One region of the Devosia sp. FJ2-5-3 genome, then DNA from elsewhere that is predicted to be linked to it. Evidence: predicted binding sites of a transcription regulator. Region 1 holds the regulator's gene; each other region holds the start of a gene.

Region 1 (7,333 bases):
GCCTCTTCCGCGGCCTCAACGCCGGCTTTGAAGCGACGCGCTACCACAGCCTCATCGTCAGACGCGAAACCCTGCCCGATACGCTCGAAGTGACGGCCACGACTGACGACGGCCTCATCATGGGCATGCAGCACAAGACCCTGCCAGTCCACGGCGTGCAGTTTCACCCTGAGAGCATCGCCAGCGAAAACGGCCACGCGCTTCTGCAGAATTTCCTCAACATCGCCCGCGACTTCACCGGAAAGAAGGCCGCCTGATGGATATCAAGCAAGCCCTCCACAAGATCTCCGAGCGCCGTGACCTAACCGGCGAGGAAATGCGCGGCGTCATGCGCATCATCATGTCCGGCGAGGCCACGCCCAGCCAGATCGGCGCCTTCCTCATGGGCATGCGTCTCAAGGGCGAAAGCGTCGGTGAAATCGCCGCTGCCGTCTCGATCATGCGCGAAAAGATGATCCCGGTCGACGCCCCCGAAGACGCTGTCGACATCGTCGGCACCGGCGGCGACGGCGTCGGTACGCTGAACATTTCGACGGCCGCCTCGATCCTCGTCGCCTCCATGGGCGTGCCCGTGGCCAAGCATGGCAACCGCGCGCTGTCGTCGAAATCCGGTTCGTCGCAGGCCCTCGAAGCCCTGGGCGTAAAACTCGACCTCGACCCGCCCGGTATCGCCAGGACGATCCGCGAGGCCAATATCGGCTTCATGTTCGCGCCCTCCCATCACCCGGCGATGAAATATGTCGGCCCCACGCGCACCGAACTGGGCGTGCGCACCATGTTCAATCTGCTCGGTCCACAGTCCAACCCGGCCAGCGTTCGCCGCTATGTGCTGGGCGTCTACGACCAGCAATGGGTGGAGCCGGTTGCCGCCGCGCTCCTCGCCAACCGGGCCATCAAGGCCTGGGTTGTGCACGGCAGCGATGGTCTCGACGAGCTCACCGTCACCGGCCCCAGCTTTGTCGCCCAGATCGCCAATGGCGACCTCCGCAGCTTCGAGGTAACCCCCGAAGAAGCCGGTCTAAAGCGTTATGAACTCAAGGACATTCTCGGCGGCACCCCCGAAGAGAACGCCCAGGCCATTCACGACCTCTTCGACGGCGCACCGGGCGGGTATCGCGACATCGTGCTGCTCAACGCCGCCGCGGCCCTCATCGTCGCCGAGCGCGCCACCTCTCTCAAGGAAGGCGCCGAAATGGCCGCTGCCGCGCTCGATAGCGGCGCCGCAAAGCACACCCTGGCCAAGTTGGTGGCCGTTTCCAACGGACAAACTTCATGACCGATATTCTCAAGCAGATCGAAGCCTATAAGCGCGAGGAAATCGCCGCCGCCAAGGCCGCCCGCCCATGGGCCGAAGTGGTGGCCGCCGCCCACGACCAGCCTGCCCCGCGCGGCTTTCTCAACGCCATCAAGGCCAAGCGCGCCGCTGGCGACTATGCCCTCATCGCCGAAGTGAAAAAGGCCAGCCCCTCCAAGGGCCTGATCCGCGCCGATTTCAACCCCGCCCAGATTGCCAGGGATTATGAGACCGCGGGCGCCGCCTGCCTCTCCGTCCTCACCGATCGCCCGAGCTTTCAGGGCTCGCCCGACTATCTCAAAGAGGCTCGCGCCGCCACCAATCTGCCGGCCCTGCGCAAGGATTTCCTCTTCGAGACCTATCAGGTCGCCGAGGCCCGCGCCTGGGGCGCCGACTGCATTCTTATCATTCTCGCCGCCGTCGATGACGAGATGGCCCGCTACCTTCTCGATTCCGCCAAGGAATGGGGCATGGATGCGCTGGTCGAAGTCCACGACCGCGAGGAAATGGACCGCGCCCTGGCACTGGATGCGGAATTCATCGGCATCAACAACCGCAATCTGCGCACCTTCGAAACTTCGCTGGACACCTCCATCGCGCTCGCCACCGGCCTGCCGGACCATGTTACCCTGGTCAGCGAGAGCGGGATCATGACCCACGAGCATGTCCGCATGCTGGAGGAGAAAGCCGGAATCGGCACCTTCCTCGTCGGCGAAAGCCTGATGCGCCAGGACGATGTTGTCGCGGCCACGCGTACCCTGCTCCACGGCGCCAGCGTGGCAGCCCTCTGATGAGCGACCAGCGCCTCACCCACCTCGATGCCAAGGGACAGGCCCATATCGTCGATATCGGCGAAAAGGCCGTCACCAGGCGTCGGGCCGTGGCGCAGGCGCGCCTCACCGGCGAGGCAGAAACCATCGCCACCATCATGGGCGGGAGCCTCCAAAAAGGCGACGCCCTCGCCGTCGCCCGCATTGCCGGGATCATGGCCGCCAAGAAAACCTCCGAACTGATCCCGCTCTGCCATCCCATTCCACTGACCAAGGTCAGCGTCGAGATCGAGCGCGATGGCGAAGCCACCATCTTCATTCTCGCCACGGCCGAAACCACTGGGCAGACCGGGGTGGAGATGGAAGCCCTCGTCGCCGCTTCGACCGCTGCGCTGACCCTTTACGACATGGCCAAGGCCATCGACCGGGCAATGGTCGTGACCGATATGTGCCTCGTCGAAAAATCCGGCGGAAAATCCGGCGATTTCCGGCGCGCGCCATGAGCCTGCTGCCGGTCGAAGACGCCCTCGCCGCCATTCTGGCCCGCGTGCCCGAGATCGTGCCCGAAACGGTCGACCTCTCGGCCGCCGCCGGACGCGTTCTCGCCGCCCCGATCATCGCCCAGCACGACCAACCACCCTTCGACGCCAGCGCCATGGACGGCTATGCCCTCCGCGCCGCCGATGTGGCGCCCGATCAATGGCTCGACGTCGTCGGCACCTCACAGGCCGGCGCCGGTTTTGCCGGGTCGGTTGGCCCCTGCCAGGCCATCCGCATCTTCACCGGCGCGCCCGTCCCGCCCGGCGCCGATATGGTCATCATGCAGGAAGAGGCCATCCGCGAAGGTGACAGGGTGCGCTTCACCGCCCCTGCCCGCCTCGGCCACTCCATTCGTCCCCGCGGCAATGATTTCACCACCGGCGACACCCTCGTCGAGCCCGGCACGCGCCTTCTGCCCATGCAGATCGCTGTCGCCGCTGCGGCCAATTGCGGCTCGCTTGCCGTCGCCCGCCGCCCGCGCATCGCGCTTCTCGCCACCGGCGATGAACTCGTCATCCCCGGCACGCCGCTTGGCCCGGACCAGATCGTCGCCTCCAACAGTTTTGGCCTTGCGCCGCTCTTCGCGCCCTATGCCGACCAGATAGCAAATCTCGGCATCGTGCCCGACCGGGTCGACCTGCTCCGCGGTACACTCGCCCTCGCCTTCGCTGACGAACCCGATATTCTCGTCACCACTGGCGGCGCCAGCGTCGGCGAGCATGATCTCGTGCAGGATGTCCTCAAAGATCTGGGCGTGACCCTCGATTTCTGGCGCATCAATATGCGCCCGGGCAAGCCGCTGATGTTCGGCACGCGCGGAAAAACCCTGGTTTTCGGCCTGCCCGGCAATCCCGTCTCGGCGATGGTCACGGCCATCGTCTTCATCCTCCCGGCCCTGCGCCGCTGGCTGGGCCAGGCGGAGCCGCACTTCTGGCGCCTGCCCCTCCTCGCGCCGACGCCGCCCAACAGCGCCCGCCGCCATTTCATGCGCGCCCATCTGGTGCACACGGAAACCGGCCCGGCTCTGATGCCGAGTGCCCAGACCGATAGCGGCCATACCTCGTCCCTCGCGCAGGCAGACATGTTGATCGTCCAGCCCGAACATGATCCCGGTCAGCCCATCGGCGCGCTGGTCGACGCCCTCCCCATAAACTAGAGCCACTTTTTAGGGACTCTTGCAGAACATAGACGGAACGCGTATGGTCGTTCCGTCTATGTTCCGATTCTGGGGTCAAGGGGCAAATGCTGACGCGCAAACAACACGAATTGCTGATGTTCATCCATGAGCGGATGAAGGAATCCGGCATTCCGCCCTCCTTTGACGAGATGAAGGACGCCCTTGATCTTGCTTCGAAATCGGGAATCCATCGGCTGATCACCGCCCTCGAAGAACGTGGTTTCATCCGGCGCCTGCCCAATCGGGCCCGTGCACTCGAAGTGGTGAAGCTGCCCGATTCGATGAACCCCTCGCTTGGCGGCCGGAAGGTGCGCTTCGAGCCCGAAGTCATCGAGGGCAATCTGGGCAAGGTCGCCTCGCCCCCCTCGCGCAGCACTGACGACTATGCTCGCCCGATTTCGATCCCGGTCATGGGCCGTATCGCCGCCGGTACGCCGATCGAGGCGATCCAGACCCACTCCCACACCATTGCCGTTCCACCTGAAATGCTCGGGCCCGGCGAGCACTACGCTCTCGAAGTGCGCGGCGATTCCATGATCGACGCCGGCATATTCGATGGAGACACCGTGCTCATCAAGAAGCAGGATGTTGCCTCGACCGGCGAGATCGTGGTTGCCCTGGTGGATGACGAGGAAGCGACCCTCAAGCGCCTCCGTCGCAAGGGCAATACGATAGCGCTCGAAGCCGCCAATCCGGCCTACGAAACCCGCATTTTCCCGCCCGACCGTGTGAAGGTCCAGGGCCGGCTCGTCGGCCTCTTGCGGAAATACTGATGTCCTCGGACCGCGCCTCACCGGAAACGGTGATGGCGCGCTATGCCGAGCTCATCAACCGGCACGACTTTTCCCTGCTCGTGCCGCTCATCGATCCCGACGCAACATTCTGGTTCAGCTCGGGCACCCACGCCGGCGTCGCCGCGGCACGCGCCGCGTTCGAAGCGACCTGGCGCAAGCTTGCCGACGAAACCTACTGGCTTGAGGATCTCAACTGGACTGCCATTGGCGACAAGGCTGCCAGTTGTACCTACACCTTCCGCTGGCGCGCCACGGTCGACGGCCAGCCCGCCCAAGGCAGCGGTCGCGGCACGACGGTCCTTGGCCGTGACCAGGACGGCTGGCGCATCCGCCACGAACACCTCAGCGCGTTCCCCAAAATCACATAGCCAAGGTAATCCCGGGGCGCGCGCTGGATCACCTATCCAGTTGTTTCCAACGCCCTATTTTCGGTGCCGCGACATGCCATCTTCCAGCGCACCACCATGTCATCCCCGCGAAAGCGGGGACCTCCGTTTTCCCTCCAGGCAAACCGGGGTTCCCGCTTTCGCGGGAATGACATTGTGGGGATCCCTCCCCTCCTGCGCCCCCTCGCCCCTTCGGGGAGAGGGCCGGGGTGAGGGGGCCCTCGCTATCGGCCAATCAGCTCGCTGCCTAGGCGTTGCGCGCCCTCGCTCCACCGTCATCGCCCGGCTCGTCCGGGCAATCCATTTCGCCCGAACACCACGTCTTCCAGCGCACCACCGCGTCATCCCCGCGAAAGCGGGGCCGCCGTTTCTCATCACTGAACACCCACCAACAGGGGTTCCCGCTTACGCGGGAATGACACCGCGGGGGTTGACAGCTCCTCCCCCAAGCCCATCCCCTCCTGCGCCCCCTCGCCCCTCCGGGGAGAGGGTTGGGGTGAGGGGCCTCTCCAAACCAAAAATATCCCGCTTATCCCCGTCCCCATTTTCCCGTGCCATCATTGCCCCGTTCCCGCCGATAACACGCGGCGCCGACGAAGCGTCGGGCGGGGAGACGGGCCGCACGGGGTCGCCTGGGCGGGGGCGTGGATGTCGACCACCGGCCGGTGCCGGTTCTGCCTTTCGGGGTCATGCCTCGACGCAGGACCCAGCACCACCCGCAAGGGGGCCGCTCAAGGCATGCGCCCAAAAAACCGGTCGTGGGAAGCGGCTTTCGCCTCTTCTATTTCTATCAATTCGGGGCGAAAGCCGCTTTTCACCGTGCCCGTAGGGCATCGCGACCGTGTCCACGCGACGCTCCCCTGGAGCCGGGCGGCGCTTCGGCATGCCCCATTGAGCGGCAAGCCCTTGGACGAGAGAGGCAATAAAAAACTCCCCCGCCATGCGGCGAGGGAGTGAGACGCAAAAAACCTTGTCAGTGGTTGTCGCGCGGAATGCCCTCGGTCTGCGCGATCCGCTGGTATTTTTCGGCCGGTTTGAGAATTGCACCGTTGCCGAGCTGGTCGACGAGGCCGCGCTGGATTTCCTGCCAGGGCGTCTGGTGCTTGGGGAATTTGTAGCCGCCATCAGCTTCAAGCGCGGCGCGACGGGTGGCGATTTCCTCATTCGAAATCAGGATATCGGCCTCGCCCTTGTTGAGGTCGATGCGCACCCGGTCCCCGGTCTTGAGGATAGCCAGATTTCCGCCCGCAGCCGCTTCCGGGGAAGCATTGAGGATGGAGGGCGAACCCGAAGTACCCGACTGGCGACCATCGCCGATACAGGCCAGCGAATGGATGCCCTTCTTGATGAGGTAATCGGGCGGACGCATGTTGACGACTTCCGCCGCACCCGGATAGCCGATCGGGCCCGCGCCACGCATGAACAGCAGCGTGTGCTCGTCGATATCGAGCGAGGGATCATCGATTCGGTGGTGATAGTCCTCCGGACCATCGAACACCACCGCCTTGCCCTCGAACATGCCCGGATGATCGGGATCGGAGAGATAGCGATCGCGGAATTCCGGTGAGATCACGCTGGTCTTCATGATGGCATTGTCGAAGAGATTGCCGCGCAGCACGAGGAAACCGGCTTCGGCCTTCAGCGGATTTTCGAAGGTCCGGATGACCTTGTCGTCCTCGATCACCGTGTTGCGGCAATTTTCGCCCATGGTCTTGCCGTTGACGGTCGGCGCGTTCTCATGAATGAGGCCGTGCTTCATCAACTCGTTGACCACCGCGGGAACGCCACCGGCGTGGTAATAATCCTCGCCCAGATATTCGCCCGCCGGCTGCATGTTCACCAGCAGCGGCACCTTGTGCCCATGCGCCTGCCATTCGTCGATATTGAGCTCGACGCCGATATGGCGGGCGATGGCATTGATATGGATCGGCGCATTGGTCGACCCGCCGATGGCGGAGTTGACCACGATGGCGTTGAGGAAGTTTTCCTTGGTCAGGATGTCGGAGGGCTTCAAATCCTCATGCACCATTTCCACGGCGCGCTTGCCGGTGCGATAGGCCATTTCCTGTCGGTCGCGATAGGGCGCCGGGATGGCCGCCGAACCGGGCAGCTGCATGCCCAGGGCTTCGGCCAGCGAGTTCATCGTCGAGGCTGTGCCCATTGTGTTGCAATAGCCGGTCGACGGGGCCGAGGAAGCCACCAGCTCGATGAATTTCGGATAGTCGATCTCGCCTGCGGCCAGCATCTGGCGGGCCTTCCAGACGATCGTGCCCGACCCCGTCCGCTCACCCTTGTGCCAGCCATTGAGCATGGGGCCCACGGAAAGCGCGATGGCCGGAATGTTGACGGTTGCTGCGCCCATCAGCATGGCG
Region 2 (7,333 bases), 1.5 Mb from region 1:
GCTTTCGGGCGGCATGAAGCAGCGCGTCGCTCTCGCCCGGGCTCTCGCCAGCGAGCCGCGCGTGCTGCTCATGGACGAACCCTTCGCCAGCCTTGACGCGCAGACGCGCGAACTGATGCAGGGCGAACTACTGTCCATCTGGCGGCAGCGCACGCCCACCGTGATGTTCGTGACGCACAGTGTCGACGAAGCCCTGGTGCTGGCCGATCGCGTCGTGGTCATGGGTGCCGGAAAAATTCTTGAAACGCTTGAAGTCGACCTGCCACGCCCTCGCAATTCTGCGCAGATGCGTTCGGACGGCCGCTTTATCGAAATGCGCAATTACCTGTGGAACCGTATCCGCGACCTGGTCCTCAGCGACCCGGCATCGGAATTTTACGGCCGCAATCTCAGTGAATAGGAAAAGCCAGATGGGTAGCGTTCTGGGGCAGTTGGGCGGCGTCTACGCGATCTGGCTGCGAGAGGTGAAACGGGCCCTGCGCGACAAGGGGCAACTCATTGGCGGCGTCAGCCGACCACTGCTTTGGGTGCTCATCCTCGGGATCGGGCTCAACCCCTATTTCCGGGGCGAGGTCTATGGCGAAGTGCGGTTCGTCGTGCCCTACACCTATATCCAGTTCATCTTCCCCGCCGTCGTCGTGCTCAACATCCTTTATACCTCCGTCCAGTCGGCGGTTTCGCTCATCTGGGACCGCGAGTTTGGCTTCATGCGTGAAGTCATGGTGGCCCCGATCTCCAGGAACCTCGTCCTCCTGGGCAAGGTGCTGGGCGGGGCAACAACCGCCGTCATCCACGGCTGCATGGTGCTGGCCGTAGCCCATTTCGTGGGCATCGGGTTGACGCTGGAAACTATAATCAAGGCCTTGGGCCTCATGTTTCTCCTGTCTTTCGGGCTCACGGCGTTCGGCATCATCATCGCCAATTATGTGCGCGGCTTTGAAGGCTTTGGCGTCTTTTCCAACGCCGTGATCCTGCCGCTCTATTTTACCGCCAGCTCGGTGTTTCCGCTTGATCCGGCGCTGACTCGCGCCCAGACGCTCGTGACCTACCCGGAGTGGCTGGTCGTGATCGTCGAGCACAATCCCATGACCTACGCGGTCGATGCGATGCGGGGCATTCTGATCCGGTTCAACCAGTTTGATCCCGCGATGGGCTTTGCCGTGGTGGCGGGCATGGCCGCGAGCCTCTTTGCGCTGGCCATGTGGGAATTCAGGAAGATCTGATGGCCCGCAACGCCGCCTCTCGCCCAACCGAACGCAAACGCCACTGGATCTTCGACTTCGTCCCGCTGGCGACATGCTTTGCCCTGCTGATCGGCCTTGGTTTCCTGCCGCCCGATACGTCGAGCGCCGAGGTCAACAGCACCGGTCGGCTCAGTGTCTGCATGCCCGCCAATTACCCGCCACTGGTGACCGGCAATGCCGAAGCTCCGGGCTTCGAGGTCGAACTGGTGCGCGAGATTGCCGATCGCCTCGGCTGGCGGCTGAATATCGTCACCAATGCCGCCATGGGCCGGGACTTCAATCCCCGCAATTGGCGCATCAACCGTGCCCAGTGCCAGATGCTGGCAGGCGGCATTGTGCTCAGCGCGACGACCCAGTCTTTCCTCGACACGACCCGCCCCCATCTCCAGACGGGTTGGGCGCTGATCACCGCCTCGGACCTCGACATTACCGCGCTCAAGGGGCCCGTGGGCTTTTATGCCGGCCTTACCGGACTCGATCGGATTGGCCTCGGCCAATATCTGCGCCAACTCGGATTGAGTCCGAAAATCGTCAACTCCGCCAACGCATTGCGACAGGACCTCGAGAGGGGCGCCATCGAGGCGGGTGTGTCCGAAGGGCTTCTGGCCGCCTATCTGGCCGATGACAACGACCTCACCGTCACCCTGCTCGACGCGCCGCTGGACCGGTTTCGCCTCGGTCTGGGTTTCTGGAAGGGTGACGTCACGCTGCAGCGCAAGGTCGAGGCAACGCTCGGAGCCATCTGGTCGGACGGCACGATGGCACAAATCGCCGAGCGCTATGGTCTCGACAGCGAATTCCTCTGCGACCCACAAGAGCAAACCTGCGCCTGAGGGCGCAGCCTGCGCGGGCAGACAGCGACGACCCAGCAAACCCAGAAAACAAAAAACCCCCGGCTTCCCGGGGGTTTTGATTGGTAGCGAAGCCCAGATTTGAACTGGGGACACACGGATTATGATTCCGCTGCTCTAACCAACTGAGCTACTCCGCCGCAAGTGGCGTCGGCCCTGAGCCGATGCGTGCTTTAATTAGGAGCGTGAGCCAAAGCTGTCAAGCGGGGTGGGGTCAAATTTCAATCTCTGCCATCAGCTTTCCCACAAGTTGTAGATCTGCCAAGAACTTAGCCCGTTCCTGGGAATTGGCCTCGGGGTCCGGAATGCGCAGGAGATAGGAGGGATGGTTGGTGACGATAAGGGTCGAACCATCCTGGAGCGCAATGGGTTCGCCACGCATCCTGGAGATCGAAACTGCTTTTCCCAGAAGGCTTTGGGCGGCAGTGGCGCCGAGGGCAACAACGATGCGGGGCTTTACGAGGCTCCGCTCCATGTCGAGCCAATACCGGCAGGCGGAAATCTCGCCGGTGTCGGGTTTCTGATGGATGCGGCGCTTGCCGCGCGGCACGAATTTGAAATGCTTTACCGCGTTGGTAACATAGAGTTTTTTCCGGTCGATGCCGACTTCCTCGATCGCCTCGTCGAAGATTTTTCCGGCCGGGCCGACAAAGGGGCGACCCGCCAGATCCTCCTGGTCGCCGGGTTGTTCGCCGACGAACATCACTTCCGCCCGTTCGGGGCCCTCGCCGAAGACGGGCTGGGTGGCGTGCTCGAACAAGGGGCAGCGGCGGCAGCCTTCGATGGCCTCCCTGGCGGCGGGGAGAGACTGGATAACTTCATCTACCGCGCTGATTTCCTTCGCCTTTTGGCGGAGGTGGCGCGCCGGCGGCTGGGTGGCGGCGCGGGCGATCATGTCCTGTTCCATCTGCCTTGCATTGCGGATCAGGGGGGCAATGCCGGCGGCCTCGGGGAGGTTGCGCCAATATTTGACCGGCATCTCGGATTTCATCATCGAAATTTTCAACCGGGCGGGATTGAAGATGGCGGCGTAATAGGTGGTCCAATCATCCTCCACCGCGTCATGGGCGGGGACATCTTTCTTTGCGCCACCGGGGCCGAAGGACAAATTCTCCAGATCCCAGAAGGCACTAGCATAGGGCGTGACGATGGCCCAATTCATGCCGGCAAAGCGCCGGGCAAAGAAGGGGGCGGTCGCTTCCAGCACGTAATGATCGGGCTCGAACCAGGCGACATAGCGCTCTTCACCGGCCAGGGGGACGGTGCGGAAGCGGACGAAGGCCTTCATCTTGTGCGCATCACGATGCACCGCAGAGGCCATATTCGTTAGCAGACTGTTAGCATTATCCGCCGCGTTCATGAGAATCCGCGAATCCTGCTGCAGACGCCAGAGCATGGTGTAGAGCCGGGCAAAACGCTCGGGATCAGAGTGCTGGATCACGGTCTTGGCGAGGGTGATAAACTCGCGGGGAACCGAGCCGATGGCGCCCTCGACAATGGGAAGCATGTCGTCGCCGGCCTCGAAGAGCCCATTGGCTTCATCAGCGCTGCGCCAGACGACATCGGTGGGGGCGACACCGGCCGCGAGCAGGCGGCGCGCCTTGTCGCGCCACTCGGCAAAATCATTGCGGCTTTGAAGACGCACCGCGAGCATCAGAAGAGGCTTAATTGCTGCGGCGGGGGCACGAGGCGCTGGCGCAGCTTTGCGTCATCGATCTGGCCCCCGGGTGTCCAATCGAAGGCGGTGATGAAGGGGCGCACCTTGTCGATGGAGCCGGCAATGCGGGCAATGTCGGCGAGGCGAAGCCGGGTGAGACGGCGGCTCGAGATGATGCGGTCGACGCTGCGCACGCCGAGGCCCGGCACGCGGAGCAGCATTTCACGGTCTGCACGATTGACGTCGACCGGGAAGCGCGCGCGCTCCTTGAGGGCCCAGGCCAGTTTTGGATCCACCGCCAGATCGAGGTTGCCCCCTTCCCCGCCGGCGACGATCTCGGGCACGTCAAAACCATAAAAGCGGATGAGCCAATCGGCCTGGTAGAGACGGTGCTCGCGCATGAGCGGGGGCGGCGCCAGCGGCAGGCGCGCGGAGGCGTCGGGAATAGGGGAAAAGGCGGAGTAATAGACGCGCTTCAGACGATAGCCGGAATAGAGCCCGGCAGCGCGGGTGAGGATGGCGTCGTCGTTGGCCTTGTCGGCGCCGATGATCATCTGGGTGGATTGGCCGGCGGGCGCAAACTTCTTCGGCCTGACGCGGCTGTTCTTTTCGGGCTTGGCCTCATCGAGTTTTCCACGGACCCGCGCCATGGCCGTGCGGATTTCGGCGGGACGCTTTTCGGGAGCGAGACTTTCGAGCGCGCTATCGGTGGGCAGCTCGATATTGGTGGAGAGGCGATCGGCCCAGAGGCCGGCCTCGGCCAGAAGTTCGGGCGCTGCGTTGGGAATGACCTTGAGATGGATATAGCCGGCGAAGAGATGGTCTTCGCGGAGCGACCGGGCCACGCGCACCATCTGCTCCATCGTATAGTCGGGCGAGCGGATAATGCCGGAGGAGAGAAACAGGCCTTCTATATAATTGCGCTTGTAGAAATCGAGGGTGAGCTGGACCACCTCCTCGACCGAAAACCGCGCCCGCGCCACGTTGGAGGAAGAGCGATTGATGCAATAGGCGCAATCGTAGATGCAGAAATTGGTCAGCAGCAGTTTCAAGAGGCTGATGCAGCGCCCGTCCGGCGCATAGGAATGACAGATGCCGCTGCCCTCCGTCGAGCCGATCCCCTTCGTGCCGGCCGAATTGCGCTTCTCGCTGCCGCTGGAGGCGCAGGACGCATCATATTTGGCAGCATCGGCGAGAACCGCCAGCTTGCGATTTAGGGTAAGAGCGGCCATCTTTTTTGTTCATCCTTTGTTCTGGATGAATACCGGGTCTGGCGCGGCGAGGGAATTGGGAAGTGGCGCGGTGGAGGGATTGTGATCGGGCCGTCAAAGCGGGGCGCGTGGCGCATGGTGGCGCCATTCGGAAAAAACTCTCCCCGCAAGACGGCTTAGGTGGCGTCAGGCCTTGCCCAGATGGCTTGGCCAGAAATCCTGATGGATTTTGGCGGCATCTTCCTCGAGTTCGGTGGGACCGATGACATCGACCTTACGGGCGCCGGTCTGGAGGATTGCGCGCGAGGGCACATCGAGGCCGATGCCGGCGATCTCCCCCAGGCGCGTTTCGGAGCAGGCATAGACCAGCCGGCCGATGCCCGACCAATAGATGGCGCCGGCGCACATGGCGCAGGGTTCGGTGCTGGAATAGAGCGTGCACGCGGCGAGAGCGTCGGCACCAAAGTGCTGCGCGGCCAGTTTGACGAGGTTCATCTCGGCATGATTGGTCATGTCGTGGCCGGTAAAGACGCTGTTTTCCGCCCGCAGGACCACTTTGCCATCCTTGACCAGCACGGCGCCGAACGGCTCGTTGCCATGGTCCATGGCCGCCTGCGACAATGCAATCGCCTCGCCCAGAAAAGCTGCGTGATCGGTCATGTCCGTCTCCCCAAGCCAAATCCCTACTCGATGGCGCCCGACAGGTCCTCGGGCGTGTCGATAGTCCGCATCCATTTCAGCGATCTGATCTCCCAGGCAGGGTCGGCAGCCTGCAGATCGGCCAGCAGCCCAGGCAGGTGGCCGGCACCATAGGTCATGTAGATGTTCTGGTGGCTGTCAGCCAAGATCCGTTCGGCAAGCTTGCGGTTGCGGAAATCGAGGATGACCGGATCGAGTGCGCTGGGCCCGGTGCGCCGCGCAAGCGTCATGGTAAGCCAACCACGGCATGCCGTCCCGACCAGACTCCTCTGCTCCGGGGTCGCGCCGCGAAGCAGGTTGACGATCTGGCCAATCCCCCCGTCGGTGGCGTCGTCCGCTTTCGATTTCGCCTGGTCTGCGTGAACGGCCTGGGCGAAACCGGGGTCGGATGCCTCGAGACGCTGGTACTCCTGCATCATGTCGGCGGTCGAGACGTCCGCGTTGACATGGCGGTCCGGCCGGGCGGCCATATCTTCCCGTAGAAACTGGAAGTAGTTCATCTGGAACTGCAGGCCACAGGCATCGCCAAGCATCTCGTAATTGGCGCTCAGATCACCGCCACCTGCCAGAGTTTGGGAGAACCAGGCATCGCCCTTCGGGTCGCTGACGACACCTTCATAATAGATCACGTTGCCGTCGCTCAACGCCTTCTCGAGATCATATATGACGGACTTGTAGAACCCCTCCGACCCGACATGCATCATACCCTGGAAAATGACGGTCTTGGTCCCGTTGGAGAGGGTTGCCTGGGGCACAGTCAAAGGCCGAAGCGCCGTTTGCAGCGCAAGATAATAGAGCGGGGCCGCCAACAAGGCCGAAAGGGTAAAGAGGGTTGCGACCGCGGCTTTGAAATAGCTTGTCCGCCAGTGCTGCCGCCGTTGACCCGAGAAGCAGCGCCGGACCAGCCAAGCGATGGGAAATGCCAGCAGGAGCGCCAGCACCACGACGCCCAGCAGGATCCATGGTGACGCTTCGATGAGGACGGGGAGCCCAAGTAAAAAGCCGAGGAAAAGCAGGAACCAGAGAATGGCGGACAGCCTCAACTTGAACCGTTCGCTGCCCGCGCCCACAATCGTCGCACTGTCGGTCATTTACGCCCCCACGGTACCTGGATGAACGTCATCCTGCAGTGGAGGCCGTCAGTCCGCCATGAACTATTTCAATGAATCGAAGCTGCCATCAAGGGCAAACCAGCAGTTGAAGAAGGTGGTATCGCCATCGCGGTCAAAATAGCCTTGCGTCACATAGCGATCATCGCTCTGGAATGCCGCATTGACGGTGATCTCCTGGGGCCGAACTCCAAACTCGGCTGACGCTTCACCAGCGCAAAAGCGAGGCATCTGGCTCAAGTCCAGCTGAGCCGGGGTGCCATTCTGTGGAGGATTTGCCGGCTGCGGTGCAGAGGGTGCCTGCTGGCCACTTTCGATGTAAAGCGTGAGCTCGTAGTTGGCAGTTTCACCGCGGCGAGCGGCATTGCGCATCAGGTAGACATCGACAACGTAATTGCCGCTGGATGGGACGACAAACGAGGTCCCGTTTCCGGAAATCGAGCCATTGTACAGCGCTTCGCTGGCGCCGGGCGCGGTGATGTTGAAGTAGCTGCTCGCATTATCCGTATCGAGCTGGACGTCCATTGTCTGGCCCGCCGAAGCGCCGATGCTGTAGCGGACG
Region 3 (7,333 bases), 130 kb from region 1:
GGTGAAATAGTCGTTCATCTGGTCGCGATAGGTGGGGTGCACGCAATTGTCGATGATGATCCGGGCGCGCTCGCGCGGGGCGAGGCCGCGCAGATCGGCGAGACCGATCTCGGTGACGAGAATATCGACATCATGCTCGGTGTGGTCGACATGGCTGACCATGGGGACGACCGAGGAAATGGCGCCATCCTTGGCCAGCGATTTGGTGACGAAAATCGAGAGATAGGCATTGCGGGCGAAATCGCCGGAACCGCCAATGCCGTTCATCATCATGGTGCCGTCGACATGGGTGGAATTGACGTTGCCATAGATGTCGAATTCGAGCGCGGTATTGATGCCAATGATGCCCAGGCGCCGGATGACTTCCGGGTGGTTGGAGATTTCCTGTGGGCGGAGGACCAGCTTGTCCTTGTAGCGCTCGAAATGCTCATAGATGCGCGAGGCGTAGGGGGCGCTGAGGCTGAAGGAGGAGGCCGAGGCAAAGGTGAGCTTGCCGGCATCGAAGAGGTCAAAGGTGGAGTCCTGCAGGACCTCGCTATACATGCGCAGATTGTGGAAGGGGCCGTCGGCGAGGCCCTGAAGCACGGAATTGGCGATGGAGCCGACGCCGGCCTGGAGGGGCTGCAGTGAGAGATTGAGCCGGCCCCTCGCGACCTCGCGCTCGAGCAGGCCGATGAGATGGCGGGCAATGGCCCGGGTGTCGTCATCGGCGGGAACCACGCTCGAGGCGCTGTCCACGGTGTCGGTGACGACGATGGCCGCGATCTTTTCGGGCGGGATCTCGACATAGGGCGTGCCGATGCGGCTGTCGCAGGCCATGAGCGGGATCGGGGCGCGGGTGGGGCGCTTGGAGGGAATGTAGATGTCGTGCAGGCCATCGAGCCCGAGCGGCTGGGCGAGGTTGATCTCGACGATGACCTTCTTGGCCAGGATGGCGAGGCTGGCCGAATTGCCGATCGAGGTGGTGGGGACGATGGCGCCGGTCTCGGTGATGGCGGCGGCCTCGATGATGGCGTAGTCGACCGGGCCGAGCTGGTTGGAGCGCAGATGCTCCACCGTCTCGCTCAGATGCTGGTCGATGAACATGACCTCGCCGCGGTTGATGGCCTTACGCAGGGTCGGGTCCGCCTGGAAGGGCATGCGGCGGGCGAGGACGCCGGCCTCGGTCAGCTTGCGGTCGATTTCGTGGCCGAGCGAGGCGCCGGTGATCAGCGTGATCTTGAAGGGATCGGTATGACCGCGGGCGGCCAGCGCCAGCGGAACGGCCTTGGCATCGCCGGATTTGGTAAAACCGCTCATGCCGATCACCATGCCGTCCTCGATCAGCGCGGCGGCGGCCTCGGGCGTCATGATGCGGCCCATGAGGTCGGGATGGCGGATGCGGGTGGTCAAGTCGCCCATTGGCGATCTCCTCATTGTCATAACCATCTGCGTCCGGGGCCTCCAAAATCAAGGCTTCGCCGAGGGGTCAAGTAACAATATTGACTATGCGCTGACTGGAACATATAGTGAACATTAATTGGTGTCAGCTGGTTAGGCTCGATTGGAAAGATGTGGGCGTCGGTAGAATTGTTCATTCTGTCGCCGCGAAAGAGGCTAAGATGAGCCCAAGAGGCCCCGCGCGGGATATGGCGGCGACGGGTCGAGAGATTTGTGAGGGTCCTGCGACCGAACCCGGGCGGGACTGAATTGGAAGGGATAGCGCCATGGCTGGCAGCGTGAACAAGGTTATTCTGGTGGGCAATCTGGGCAATGACCCGGAAGTGCGGAACCTGCAGAGCGGCGGCAAGGTGGTGAACCTTTCCATCGCCACCTCGGAAAGCTGGAAGGACCGCAATACCGGCGAGAAGCGCGAGAAGACCGAATGGCACCGCGTGGTGATCTTCTCGGAAGGTCTTGCCCGCGTGGCCGAAAGTTATTTGCGCAAGGGCAGCAAGGTCTATATCGAGGGCCAGCTGCAGACCCGCAAATGGCAGGACCAGTCCGGCCAGGACAAATATTCGACCGAAGTGGTGCTGCAGGGATTCAACTCCAACCTGACGCTGCTTGACGGCCGTGGCGAAGGTGCCAGCGCCGGTGGTGGCGAAGGCGGCGGCTTCGGCGGTGGTGGCGGCGGCTATGGCGGGGGCGGCGATGGCGGCTTCCGTGGTCGCGACAACAATGCGGGTGGCGGCGGCGCCCGTCGGCCTGCGGCCAATGCACCGGCCTTCGAGCCCGGCGGCATGGACGACGATATCCCCTTCTGATCGAGATTCATTCGGGAAGACGGCGGAGATTTCCGTCGGGAATTAGACCATGACATTAAATTGGCCGCGAAAGCGGCCTTTTTTCTGCGCTGGAACAGCAAGCACAGATTCTATCGAGGAGGATAGTATGCGGAATTACAAGGTCGGGCCGGAAGGGCAGGAGGTTTCAAGCGTCGTTCTGGGGCTCATGCGCATCACCACTATGGAGGATGATGCGATCCGGACCCTGGTCGATAGTGCCATCGAGGCGGGCGTTACGGTGTTCGACCATGCCGACATCTATGGCGGCAAGGACCATGTCTGCGAGCAGCGTTTTGGCGATGCGGTGACATTCTCTCCGGCCGAACGCGAGCGCGTCGTCATCCAGAGCAAGGTCGGCATCCGACGCGGCTGGTTCGATTTTTCCAAGGAACACATTCTGGAAGCGGTGGATGGATCGCTGGCGGCTCTCAAGACGGACTATCTCGATGTCCTCCTGCTCCACCGCCCGGATGCGCTGGTCGAACCAGAAGAGGTGGCCGAAGCGTTCGACCTGCTCCATGCGTCGGGCAAGGTGCGCCAGTTTGGCGTTTCGAACCACACGCCCGGACAAATCGAAGTCTTGAAGACGGCGGTCCGGCAGCCGCTTGTCTACAACCAGGTGCAGCTGAGCATTCCGCACGCGAACCTGATTGCCCAGGGCATTGCCGCCAATATGGGCGGGCTCGACCAATCCATTTCCCGCGATGTGGGGCTGCTCGACTATTCGCGCCTCACCGGCATGACGCTGCAGGCGTGGTCGCCTTTCCAGCAAGGTTTTTTCAAGGGCGTCTTCATCGGTGACCGGGAGAATTTTGCCGAACTCAATGATGTGCTGGACGAACTGGCGCGCAAATACGAGGTCACGCCGACGGGCATCGCCGTTGCCTGGATCGTCAGACACCCCGCCAATATCCAGGTGGTGCTTGGAACGACAAAGCCGGAACGGGTTCGCGACTGCGTCGCGGGTTCCGATATCCAGCTGACGCGCGAAGAATGGTACCGCCTGTTTCGCGCTGCCGGACATAAAGTGCCGTGACAGATCGCCGGGCTGTGGCCCGGCGACATGGTCAAATTTCAGTCGCGGGCCAGTGACCACGGCGCGCGGTGCGATGCGCTCGCGGGGCGCGTGACAATTTCCCGCTAAAGATCTGGGACAGCGTTGGTGCGGTGAGATCGCCGTACCAGCGTTGCGCTGTCCACTCCCCCCTTATCGACGTTCAATCCTCGTGGCTCCTGCATCGCAGATCGGCGAAACGTCCGCGCCATGGTCGGTCGCCTCGGCCAATAAATTCGATCTTGGCGGATCCTAGTCCCTTGAACGCCCTTGACAGACGTCGGGATGCTCCATTTTATGAATGTATACAGTATGCAATCATACAGTGAGTGACGGAGAAGGGGTCCGTTGTCGCTGGGTGTTTGTCGTCGGTGTTGCGCCGGCTGTATCCTTGGAGGGAGTACCCATGAAATCTAGACTAAGCATTGCAGCGGGATTGTTGCTGGCAACATGCCTGCCTGCCCTGGCTCAACCATCAGAAAACACGCTGGTCGTTGCCCAGTCTGTCGACATCGAGTCGCTCGAGCCCGACATGCTCAACCAGGCCTCGTCGCTGAACGTGGCGATGGCGCTGTGGGGCACGCTGCTTTCGGTTACGCCGGAAGGCGAGATCGTTCCGAATTTTGCCGAGAGCTATGAGTGGAACGACGAAGGCACGGAGCTGAGCTTCAAGATCCGCCCGGGTCTCAAGTGCGAAGACGGCGAGACACTGGACGCCGAAGACGTCGCCTATACGCTCAACCGTGCAGCCGATCCCGCCAACGGCTTTATCGGCCACGTGCCCGGCTTTACCTATTCGTCCATCGGCTTTGTCGGTGCACGTGCCGAGGGGCCCGATGTGGCGGTCCTCCAGGTGAAGAACTATTCCTCGACGGTTGCGGGGATGACGGCCGATATCCTCATCCACTGCAAGGACAGCTACGAGAAGCTGAGCGTCGAGGAAGCGGCGATTTCGCCGGTTGCCTCTGGACCGTACAAGCTGGTGGAGTGGGTGCGCGCCGACCGTGTCGTGCTGACCCGCAACGACCAGTATACCCTCGAAGAGGTGCCGTTCGAGAACGTGATCTTCAAGGTGATCCCGGAATCGAGCACGCGCACGGCCGAACTTCTGGCCGGCAATGTCGATATCGCCACCAATATTCCGCCTGACCAGAGCGATGTCGTCAACGCTTCGGGCCGCGCCAAGGTAGTGTCGGTTGCCGGTACGCGCCGCATGTTCGCCGGTTTCAATTTCTCGGGCGCCTTTGACGGCACCCCGGCAGGCGAAGCGATCAAGAAGAAAGAAGTGCGCCAGGCCCTCAACATGGCCGTCGACGTGCCGACCATCTGCAAGCAATTGCTGGGCACCGAATGCGAACGCGCCAATGGCCTTGCCAATCTGGGCGATCCCAACATCAAGCCCTATCCCTATGATCCGGCCAAAGCCGAGGAAATGCTCGATGCAGCGGGTTATCCGCGCGGCGAGGACGGGGTGCGCTTCACCGTCACCATGCAGGGTCCCCAGGGACGCTATCTCAATGACGGCCAGGTGCAGCAGGCACTTGCTCAATATCTGAGCGATGTCGGCGTCGAGACCACCAATGATCTGATGGACATGTCGGTGTTTTCGCCGATGGCGCGCGAGCACCGCGCCGGCCCGATGTTCTTCATCGGCCAGGGTGGCCAGCTGTGGAGCGCGATCTTCGACATGTCGCTGTTCTCCTCCTGGGATGCGCCGGTGAATACCGGCATGTGGAAGAACGAGGAATGGGAAAAGCGCTGGGCCATGCTGGGTGACCGCGATGAAGTCGCCGAGCGCAAGATCGTCGACGAAATGCTGGCCATCCATCACGACGACGCGCCCTGGATTTTCCTCTACTTCCAGCCGGACTTCTATGGTGTTTCGGACCGCATCGACTGGACGCCGCGCCGCGACGAAGCGCTGGACATCTGGACGGCACGCCTCAAATAATCAGCCCAAGTATAATGGGCGGTGCTCCGGCTGCCTCAGCCGGGGCACGGGAAGGGGTCGCGCAAGCGGCCCCTTCTTTCGTCTGGAAGCGGAAGAGTTATTGCTCGGTATCGAGCCAGATGGTGATCGGGCCGTCGTTGACGAGAGCCACTTTCATGTCCGCGCCGAACCGGCCATTGGCGACGGGGATACCCTGGCCGGCGAGGGACGCGGAGAAGCGTTCGTAAAGCGCGCGGCCGAGATCGGGGGCGGCTGCGCTGGAAAAGCCGGGGCGATTGCCCCTGGTGTCGGCGGCGAGAGTGAACTGGCTGACGACGAGCGCTGCGCCACCGATGTCGAGCAGCGAGCGGTTCATCTTGCCGGCGTCGTCGGAGAAGATGCGCAGTTTCGCGATTTTTGCCGCGAGCCAATCGGCCTGTTTCTCGGTGTCGCCCTGCATGGCGCAGACGAGGACGAGAAGGCCCTGATCGATCTGGCCGGTGATCTCGCCATCGACAGTGACGGAGGCGGAGAGGACGCGCTGGACGAGGGCTCGCATGGGTTCTGCTTCAGGTTCGGAGGCTTGCAGACTTGACCTGAGATAGAGCCCCCCTCCCGAGCGCCGCTAGGGTCCCTCGGACCCAAGCTTTGCTTGCCCTCCCCTCGAGGGGGAGGGTGGTAGGAGCCGAGAGGCTGGCGACGACTGCCGGGCATCAGAGCACAATGATTGTGCTCAGAGGGCGCGCAATGACAGGAGAATTACCGCGAAAAGGGGACTTCGGCGCGGAGGCTGTCGCCGGATTCGACGTAGACGACCTCGAAGGTGACGCCGATGCCGCTATTGGTGAGGCTGATCTGGGCCGCGATGTTCATCGGCTTGCCTTCTTCGTCTTCTTCACGCTCGCGCAGATTGAACACAAGGCCGCTGCCGCGCTTCTGGCCGACGGCGATGCCGGTGAAGGTGGCGTTCGAGGTCATGGCCGCTTCGTAGCGCCTGGCGGCGTCGACATAGGCGATGGTGCCGGCGACGGAGAGATTGGTGCCCGCCAGGGTGCAGCGGCCGTTGTAATTGACCTTGTCCTGATTGCCCTGAGTCAGCGCGAGGCGGCAGACGACGCTTTCTTTGGTAGCGCCAATGAGCGTGCCGCGGCCGCGCCAATCGCCGATATAGGATTTCAGCAGGGCGACTTCGGCGGGGCCCGCAAAGGCCGGAGCTGCCGACAAGCCAGCAGAAGCAATCACGCCCGCCAGTGCCAGCGCACGGGTCAGGGTTCCGAGAAAGGTCATGGCAAAGCCTCCAGATGTCACAACGAGCCCCCCGGCTGTCATGCGGTTTCTTGTAGCAAATACGGCGAGATTCGGTGCAAATTTTGGAGGCGCATCAGGCATCAGGCGCGCCCGGGACTGGGCGCGGCCCCGCCGGTTCCCTCATCACCGGTGATGGTATCGCCGTCACCGGTGATGGTATCGCCGGTGGGATCATCGGGGGTGGCGTCGTGATCGGCGGTGCGCACTTTGATTTTGCCCAATGGATGGAAGAACTTGCCCCCGGCAATGAGCAGGGCGGGCAGGATGAAGAGATCGCCGAGGACCGCCAGCGCCAGGGTGATGACGAAGAGCGAACCGAACATGGCCACCTGCGGCAGTTCGGACCAGACGAGGATGGCGGTGCCGGCGCAGAGGATGACCGTGGTGGCGACAATGGCGCCGCCGATGCGCAGGAGCGTGTGCTTGACCGCGTCCTCGTGGCTGCGCTTTTCCTCGCGGCGGCCGTGAAGATAGTGCGAAAGGAAGTGGACCGTGTCGTCCACCGCGATGCCGAAGGCGATGGTGAGCGCGATGACGGTCGTCAGCTGCAATCCGGCGCCGGAGAAATAGAGCCACGCCTCGGTGCCCAATATCGGGAAGAGATTGGGAATGGCGGAGGCGAGGGCGACGCGGAAGGACTGGAAGGCAAAGCCGATCAGCCCGAGATTGACCAATACGCTGAGCGAGAGATCGAGCTGAAGGCCGCGCACGATATCGTCGGTGGCGAAGGTGGTGAGGATGCGGAAGCCGCCGAGCTCGGCGTCGTCGATGCCT
Region 4 (7,333 bases), 140 kb from region 1:
CCACACCCCGCATATCCTCGAAGAAGCCTTCTCCTGGCACACCCGCCGCCAGCAGACAGGCACCATGAAGGCCTAGGCCACAGCCAGGCGCACGCCCGGCGACATGAGCACCGCTGCCACCTTACGCCCGATGCATCCCTCCCCCTGACCAGGGGGAGGTTAGGTGGGGGTCCTTCACCACACCTCAGAAATACCGGCCTCGCTTCCGCCACGCCCCGGCCCTATCCTCACGCCACAACCAGCCAGGGAGAACTCCACATGCCCACCAATGTCAAAGACATGCTTGCCGCAGCCAATGCCGAGGTGCCCCGCATTTCCGCCGACGAAGCCCACCGCATGGTCAAGGAGCAGAACGCTGTCATCGTCGACGTCCGCGATCCCGCTGAGCTGGCTGCCGCCGGCAAGATCCCCGGCTCGGTGAACATCCCTCGCGGCATGCTCGAATTCCGCGCCGATGCCACCTCGCAATATCACGACGCCAATCTCAGCCCCGATCGCCCAATCATCCTCCATTGCGCCTCCGGCGGACGCTCCGCCCTCAGCGGCGCGACGCTGCGCCAGATGGGCTACACCAATGTCCACAATCTCGGCGGTTTCAAACCCGATTGGGTCGACGCGGGCGGCGAAGTCGAAAAAGTCTGACGCCCGGCTGGCCTGCCGACCACTCCCGGCAAGGCATTCCGGATTGTTCCTGACACGCCCTGTCAGCACACCTCGTCCATTCCCCGGTCACACCTGGGGGATGGAACATGGATTACGCACAAGCGCTCTGGATCTACACGATCCTCGTCTTCGGCATCATCGTCGTGCCGGGCATGGACATGTTCTACATTCTCGCCAACGCCCTCACTGGTGGCCGGCGTCTCGGCTTCGCGGCTCTTGCCGGTGTCATGCTGGGCGGTGCTGTCCATGCCCTTTTCGGCGCGGTGGCGGTGGGCGTCCTGGCCCAGCTTCCCAATGCGCTGTTCCAGGCCATGGTGCTTGTCGGCGCCGCCTACATGGCCTGGATCGGCTATACGCTCCTGCGCAGCGCCATTACTGTCGAAGGCATCGGACAGGCGACAACCCGCACCGATTGGTCTGCCTTCCGCCAGGGCGCCATTACCTGCCTTCTCAATCCCAAGGCCTATCTCTTCGTGCTGGCGGTCTTCCCCCAGTTCCTTCGCCCCGAATTCGGCCCGGTCTGGACCCAGGCAATCGCTCTTGGCATCATCACCGTCCTGATGCAGGGCGCTGTCTACGGCGCCCTGGCGCTGGCCGCCGGCCGGGGCCGCGACGCACTGGTCGGCAATCCCGCCGCCACGATCTGGATCGGCCGGGCAGCCGGCGCGCTCTTTATCGTCGTCGCCCTCTTCACCGCCTGGCATGGGCTGACCATGTCAATTGCCGGCTGATCATGGCCCCGAACGCTCCTGACAGCGTCTGTCAGCGCCATCCCGCATAGCGACTTGACCGAATCCCGGATGTTCTGCAAATGTTCACAAGATCAAACGTGCTTTTGCTGGCGCTTCGGGACACGCTAAGGTGAAAGCCGGCTGCGCAAGCCCGAGAAGACGACGGCTTGCAGCCCGGCCCCGCTACGCTTATCTGATGGGCTCTCCAGCCCCTCTTGCCCCCTTTGCTGCTGTGCCTTTCATCGGCACGACAAGCCACGGACGTGAAAATGAAGTCTATGCCCAGTCAGAACCGCGAGATCATTGTTCGCGGCGCGCGTGAACACAATCTGAAGGGCATTGACGTCAAACTGCCGCGCGACAGCCTCATCGTGATGACGGGACTTTCGGGCTCGGGCAAATCCTCGCTCGCCTTCGACACCATCTATGCCGAGGGTCAGCGCCGCTATGTGGAGAGCCTCTCCGCCTATGCGCGCCAGTTCCTCGAGATGATGCAGAAGCCCGATGTCGAGCACATCGAGGGCCTGTCGCCCGCCATTTCCATCGAGCAGAAGACGACCTCGCGTAACCCGCGCTCGACCGTTGGCACCGTCACCGAAATCTATGATTACCTGCGCCTGCTCTATGCGCGCGTGGGCATTCCCTATTCGCCCGCCACCGGCCTTCCCATCGAAAGCCAGACCGTGTCGCAGATGGTCGACAAGGTGCTGGAGCTGCCCGAAGGCACGCGGCTTTATCTGCTGGCCCCGATCGCGCGCGGCCGCAAGGGCGAATACAAGAAGGAACTGGCCGATCTCATGCGCAGGGGCTTCCAGCGCGTCAAGATCGACGGCGAATATCACGAGATCGAGGAAGCGCCCGCGCTCGACAAGAAGTTCAAGCACGACATCGAGGTCGTGGTCGATCGCCTCGTCGTCTCACCAGACATTTCCGGACGCCTTGCCGAAAGCTTCGAGACCGCCCTCAAGCTCGCAGATGGCATTGCCCTGGTTGAACTGGCCGACGAGAAAAACGAAGACGGCACGCCGCGCCAGATCACCATGTCGGAAAAATTCGCCTGCCCGGTCTCCGGCTTCACCATTGCCGAGATCGAGCCGCGTCTTTTCTCCTTCAACAATCCCTTTGGCGCCTGCCCGGTCTGCGATGGCCTGGGCACGGAGCAGAAGATCGATCCCGATCAGATCGTGCCCGATCCCACCCTGTCATTGCGCGACGGTGCCATCCTGCCCTGGTCCAAGACCAGCGCGCCTTTCTATCTCCAGACCCTGCAGGCCGTGGCGCGCCACTTCGGCGCCTCAACCGGCACCGCCTGGAACGAGCTGCCCTTCGAGGTTCAGCACGCGGTTCTCTACGGCACCGACAAGACCAAGATCGACTTCGTCTATGACGATGGCCTGCGCCAGTACAACACCTCAAAAGTGTTCGAAGGCGTCATCGGCAACCTTGAGCGCCGCTACAAGGAAACCGAAAGCGCCGGCATGCGCGAAGAGATCGAGAAATACATGTCGGCCAAGCCCTGCGTGGCCTGTGGCGGCTATCGCCTCAAGCCGGAATCGCTGGCCGTCAAGATCGATGGCTTGCACATCGGCAAGGTCACCGAGATGTCGATCCGCAATGCCAGCAAATGGTTTGTGGGCCTTTCTGAAAAGCTCACCCCCACCCAGAGCCAGATCGGCGAGCGCATCCTCAAGGAAATCCGCGAGCGCCTGAACTTCCTCAACGATGTGGGCCTCGAATATCTCTCCATGTCGCGCAATTCCGGCACGCTGTCGGGCGGCGAGAGCCAGCGCATCCGTCTTGCCAGCCAGATCGGCTCGGGTCTCACCGGCGTTCTCTACGTTCTCGACGAGCCCTCCATCGGGCTGCACCAGCGGGACAATGCCCGCCTGCTCGAAACTCTTCAGCGCCTGCGCGACCTCGGCAATACCGTTATCGTCGTCGAGCACGATGAGGACGCGATCCTGACCGCCGATTATGTCCTCGACATCGGCCCCGGTGCGGGCGTTCACGGCGGCCATATCGTCGCCGAGGGCACGCCCCAGGACATCCTCAATCACCCCGACAGCCTGACCGGTAAATATCTGTCGGGCCGCATGGGCATTCCCGTTCCGGCAGAGCGCCGCGAAGGCAAGAAGGGCAAGTCCCTGTCTGTGAAGGGGGCCACCGGCAACAACCTCAAGAATGTCTCGGTCGACATTCCCCTGGGCCTCTTCGTCGCCATTACCGGTGTGTCCGGCGGTGGCAAGTCGACCCTCATGATCGACACCATGTACCAGGCCATCGCCCGCCGCCTCAATGGCGCCCGCGTCGTCCCGGCCCCGCATGAATCGCTCACCGGGCTCGAATTCCTAGACAAGGTCATCGACATCGACCAGTCGCCGATCGGCCGCACGCCGCGGTCCAATCCGGCGACATATACCGGAGCCTTCACGCCCCTGCGCGAGTGGTTCGCCAGCCTGCCGGAAGCGAAAACTCGCGGTTATGGCCCGGGCCGCTTCTCCTTCAACGTCAAGGGCGGGCGCTGCGAGAAGTGCGAGGGCGATGGCGTCCTCAAGATCGAAATGCACTTCCTGCCCGACGTCTACGTCACCTGCGACGTCTGCAAGGGCAAGCGCTACAATCGCGAGACGCTCGAAGTCCAGTTCAAGGGCAAATCGATCTCCGACATCCTCGACATGACCATCGACGAGGGCGTCGACTTCTTCTCGGCCGTGCCGGTTATCCGCGACAAGTTCGCGACGCTCCAGCGCGTCGGCCTCGGCTATGTGAAGATCGGCCAGCCCGCCACCACCCTTTCGGGCGGCGAGGCCCAGCGCGTCAAACTCTCCAAGGAGTTGTCCAAGCGCGCCACCGGCCGCACGCTCTACATGCTCGACGAGCCGACGACCGGACTCCATTTCCATGACGTAGCCAAGCTTCTTGAAGTGCTGCATGAACTCGTCGACGGCGGTAACACCGTCATCGTCATCGAGCACAATCTCGAAGTCATCAAGACTGCCGACTGGATCATCGACCTTGGCCCCGAGGGCGGCGACGGCGGCGGCGAGATCGTCGCCAGCGGCACGCCCGAGGACGTCGCGTCCAATTCGCGCTCCCACACTGGCCACTTCCTCAAGGAAGTCATGGAACGCCGCCCCCACTTCGCCACCCGGGCAGCTGAGTAAGGTCGGCCGACACACACTGCACCACCACAGGATCATCCCCGCGAACGAGGAGGCCACTGTGAGGTGGGTAAGGCTAACGACGGTGCCAAAGTCGAAGAGCCGCCTCTGACGCAGAATAGTCCGTGGGCACCGAGCTGGACCAAGTGTCAACGGCTCATCGGCTCATGCGCCTCCCTCCCCCTCCGTGGGGAGGGATTGAGGGTGGGGGTCTGTGAGCCACGACCTCTCCCTAGACCTCCTTCCCCCTATGCCACGTAGCGCCCCCGGTGAGGCGCCGTGCCGCATGTCCGCGCCATTCACACTGCACCTCTCTAAATGCTAGCACTCTGCTAACAAATCGGGGCCTCGTGCGACTGCACTCACGGCAATGCCCGCAGATTGACCACTGCCCTCATTTTCGGCATCTTTCAAACACCGTGAAAAACCGCCATGCGCCTCATGCATGCGGCGCCTGCTTTCTCTGCTCTGGCGACACCTCGCAAATCGGCCCATCTTCGATGTGCTGCAACCAGCCCTGAGGGAATATGACCATGTTCGTGCGTGCCGTTTGGCGCCTGAAGCGCCTGGTCGACATCAAGCAGCAATTGCGGGAAATGGACGTCCCCACCACGCGAGATGCCGACATGCTGGGGGTTAGCGGGCCTGACTTCTCTAAGATGACACGGTCGCTCTTCGACCGTTAGGCCTCAAAGCCGCCCCGAAATTCCCTGTGGCCGCCGGATTGCCGTCCGGCGGCCACAGCTTTGCCCGGAGGCTTAACGAAAGCTGAACGGGCAGGATTAACGACTTGCAGAAAACGCATAGCTTCTCTGATCAATTTCCATCTGCTCACCGTCCGAGCCCCGTCCTATATACATTCTCGTAAACGAAAGGGACTTCAAATGGACATCCGCAAGACTTTCAAGAAATGGGCCGCCTATCAGCAGACCGTGCGTGAACTGGCCGCTCTCGACAATCGTCAGCTCAGCGATTTGGGCATCGTGCGTACCGATATCAATCGTATCGCCCGTGACCATGCCAATACGCTCTAAAACTATACTGACGAATATTACAATCCGAACGCCCGCTTCTCACTGAGACGCGGGTGTTTTCTTTTGCCTACTCCGTGATCGACAATCGCGGAACCATCGACTCCACGCCCCGTTGGCTGAACACCCCCCAACAGATGGAGTTTTCCGATGAAAGACCTCACAGGCAAATCGATCGCGATCCTCGCCACCCATGGCTTCGAGCAGTCCGAACTCCAGGTCCCGCTCGAGAAATTGCGTGGGGCCGGCGCCAGGGTCGACATCGTCTCCCTTAAGTCCGGCGCGATCAAGGGCTGGGACAAGGATGACTGGGGCGAGAGCGTTCCCGTCGACAAGACCCTCTCCGACGTCAAAGCCGACGACTACGACGCCATCGTCCTCCCCGGCGGCCAGATTAATCCCGATCTCCTGCGAGTCGAGCAGTCAGCGCTCGATTTCATAAAATCCTTCTGGGACGACAAGAAGGTCGTCGCCGCAATCTGCCACGCACCATGGTTGCTGGTCGAAACCGGCATCATCAAGGGCCGCAAGGTCACCTCCTACCCCTCCGTCAAGACCGATGTGATCAATGCCGGCGGGGTCTGGGAAGACAGCGCCGTCGTCACCGACCAGGGCCTCGTTACTTCCCGCAACCCGGGCGATCTCGACGCCTTCTGCGACAAGATCGCCGAAGAAATCAACGAAGGCCGTCACGAACGACGCGCCGCTTGAACTCGCCCATTGCCGGGGCATGGCGGGCTTGGTATTTGGCTCGCCATGTCACAAGAACCAATTCATATCATCGGCGGCGGCCTCGCAGGCTCAGAAGCCGCTTGGCAGGCAGCTGAATCCGGCGCCCAGGTCATCCTCCACGAGATGCGCGGCGTCAAAGGGACCGACGCCCACAGCACGGACAGCTTTGCCGAGCTGGTCTGCTCGAACAGCTTCCGCTCAGACGATCACGAGCACAACGCGGTCGGCCTTCTCCACGAGGAGATGCGCCGCTGCAATTCGCTGATCATGAAGGCAGCCGATGCGAGCAAACTGCCCGCCGGCGGGGCCCTCGCCGTGGATCGGCATGGCTTTTCAGCGCTCGTCACCAAGGCGCTCGAGGATCACCCCAACGTCACCATCCGGCGCGAGGAAATCGCCGGTTGGCCGCCCGAGGACTGGCGTCACGTCATCATCGCCTCTGGCCCCCTGACCTCTCCTGCCCTGGCGGAAGCGATCCTTGCCAAGACCGGCGAGGATTCCCTCGCCTTCTTCGATGCCATCGCCCCCATCGTCCACTATGACAGCATCAACCACGACATCGCCTGGAAGCAGTCGCGCTATGACAAGGTCGGCCCCGGCGGCAATGGCGCGGACTATCTCAATCTGCCGATGGACCGCGACCAGTATTTTGCCTTCGTCGAGGCGCTGAAGACCGCCCCGCTGCACGAATTCAAGGATTGGGAAAAGGTCCCCTATTTCGATGGCTGCCTGCCCATCGAAGTCATGGCCGAGCGCGGCGTCGAAACCCTGCGCCACGGTCCTATGAAGCCGGTCGGCCTGACCAACCCGCGCAATCCGACGGTAAAACCCTACGCCATCGTCCAGCTCCGCCAGGACAATGCCCTGGGCACGCTCTGGAACATGGTCGGCTTCCAGACCAAGATGCGCTACGGCATCCAGGCTGAAATCTTCCGCATGATCCCGGGCCTCGAAAACGCGCAGTTCGCCCGCCTCGGCGGCCTGCATCGCAATACGTTCATCAACTCGCCCAAGG

Evidence for each region. The regulator LexA, encoded in region 1, represses DNA repair genes until DNA is damaged. The targets are predictions, from matches to a motif close to TGTTCNNNNTGTGTTCNG.
Region 2: N0P34_RS17335 (putative DNA modification/repair radical SAM protein) is a predicted target of LexA. The motif match lies at 4,991-5,008, and genes of this name have one in related genera.
Region 3: ssb (single-stranded DNA-binding protein) is a predicted target of LexA. The motif match lies at 1,498-1,515, and genes of this name have one in related genera.
Region 4: uvrA (excinuclease ABC subunit UvrA) is a predicted target of LexA. The motif match lies at 1,465-1,482, and genes of this name have one in related genera.

Annotation. Positions count from the first base shown of each region.
Region 1 is NZ_CP104007.1:2,141,674-2,149,006, reverse strand. Features, by position in the region: gene N0P34_RS10450 (aminodeoxychorismate/anthranilate synthase component II) at 1-257, shown strand, start outside; gene trpD (anthranilate phosphoribosyltransferase) at 257-1,276, shown strand; gene trpC (indole-3-glycerol phosphate synthase TrpC) at 1,273-2,085, shown strand; gene moaC (cyclic pyranopterin monophosphate synthase MoaC) at 2,085-2,567, shown strand; gene glp (gephyrin-like molybdotransferase Glp) at 2,564-3,760, shown strand; gene lexA (transcriptional repressor LexA) at 3,847-4,554, shown strand; gene N0P34_RS10420 (nuclear transport factor 2 family protein) at 4,554-4,943, shown strand; gene N0P34_RS10415 (IlvD/Edd family dehydratase) at 5,935-7,333, opposite strand, start outside.
Region 2 is NZ_CP104007.1:3,600,743-3,608,075, forward strand. Features, by position in the region: gene N0P34_RS17310 (ABC transporter ATP-binding protein) at 1-400, shown strand, start outside; gene N0P34_RS17315 (ABC transporter permease) at 411-1,223, shown strand; gene N0P34_RS17320 (transporter substrate-binding domain-containing protein) at 1,223-2,077, shown strand; tRNA gene N0P34_RS17325 (tRNA-Met) at 2,159-2,235, opposite strand; gene N0P34_RS17330 (UdgX family uracil-DNA binding protein) at 2,310-3,749, opposite strand; gene N0P34_RS17335 (putative DNA modification/repair radical SAM protein) at 3,749-4,984, opposite strand; gene N0P34_RS17340 (nucleoside deaminase) at 5,150-5,623, opposite strand; gene N0P34_RS17345 (hypothetical protein) at 5,647-6,753, opposite strand; gene N0P34_RS17350 (hypothetical protein) at 6,817-7,333, opposite strand, start outside.
Region 3 is NZ_CP104007.1:2,006,809-2,014,141, forward strand. Features, by position in the region: gene N0P34_RS09770 (acetyl-CoA hydrolase/transferase family protein) at 1-1,401, opposite strand, end outside; gene ssb (single-stranded DNA-binding protein) at 1,707-2,246, shown strand; gene N0P34_RS09780 (aldo/keto reductase) at 2,374-3,303, shown strand; gene N0P34_RS09785 (ABC transporter substrate-binding protein) at 3,728-5,272, shown strand; gene dtd (D-aminoacyl-tRNA deacylase) at 5,370-5,810, opposite strand; gene N0P34_RS09795 (hypothetical protein) at 6,011-6,538, opposite strand; gene N0P34_RS09800 (MMPL family transporter) at 6,640-7,333, opposite strand, start outside.
Region 4 is NZ_CP104007.1:1,999,456-2,006,788, reverse strand. Features, by position in the region: gene N0P34_RS09770 (acetyl-CoA hydrolase/transferase family protein) at 1-76, shown strand, start outside; gene N0P34_RS09765 (rhodanese-like domain-containing protein) at 259-642, shown strand; gene N0P34_RS09760 (LysE family translocator) at 750-1,394, shown strand; gene uvrA (excinuclease ABC subunit UvrA) at 1,664-4,558, shown strand; gene N0P34_RS09750 (hypothetical protein) at 5,089-5,241, shown strand; gene N0P34_RS09745 (DUF1127 domain-containing protein) at 5,440-5,589, shown strand; gene N0P34_RS09740 (type 1 glutamine amidotransferase domain-containing protein) at 5,737-6,297, shown strand; gene trmFO (methylenetetrahydrofolate--tRNA-(uracil(54)-C(5))-methyltransferase (FADH(2)-oxidizing) TrmFO) at 6,343-7,333, shown strand, end outside.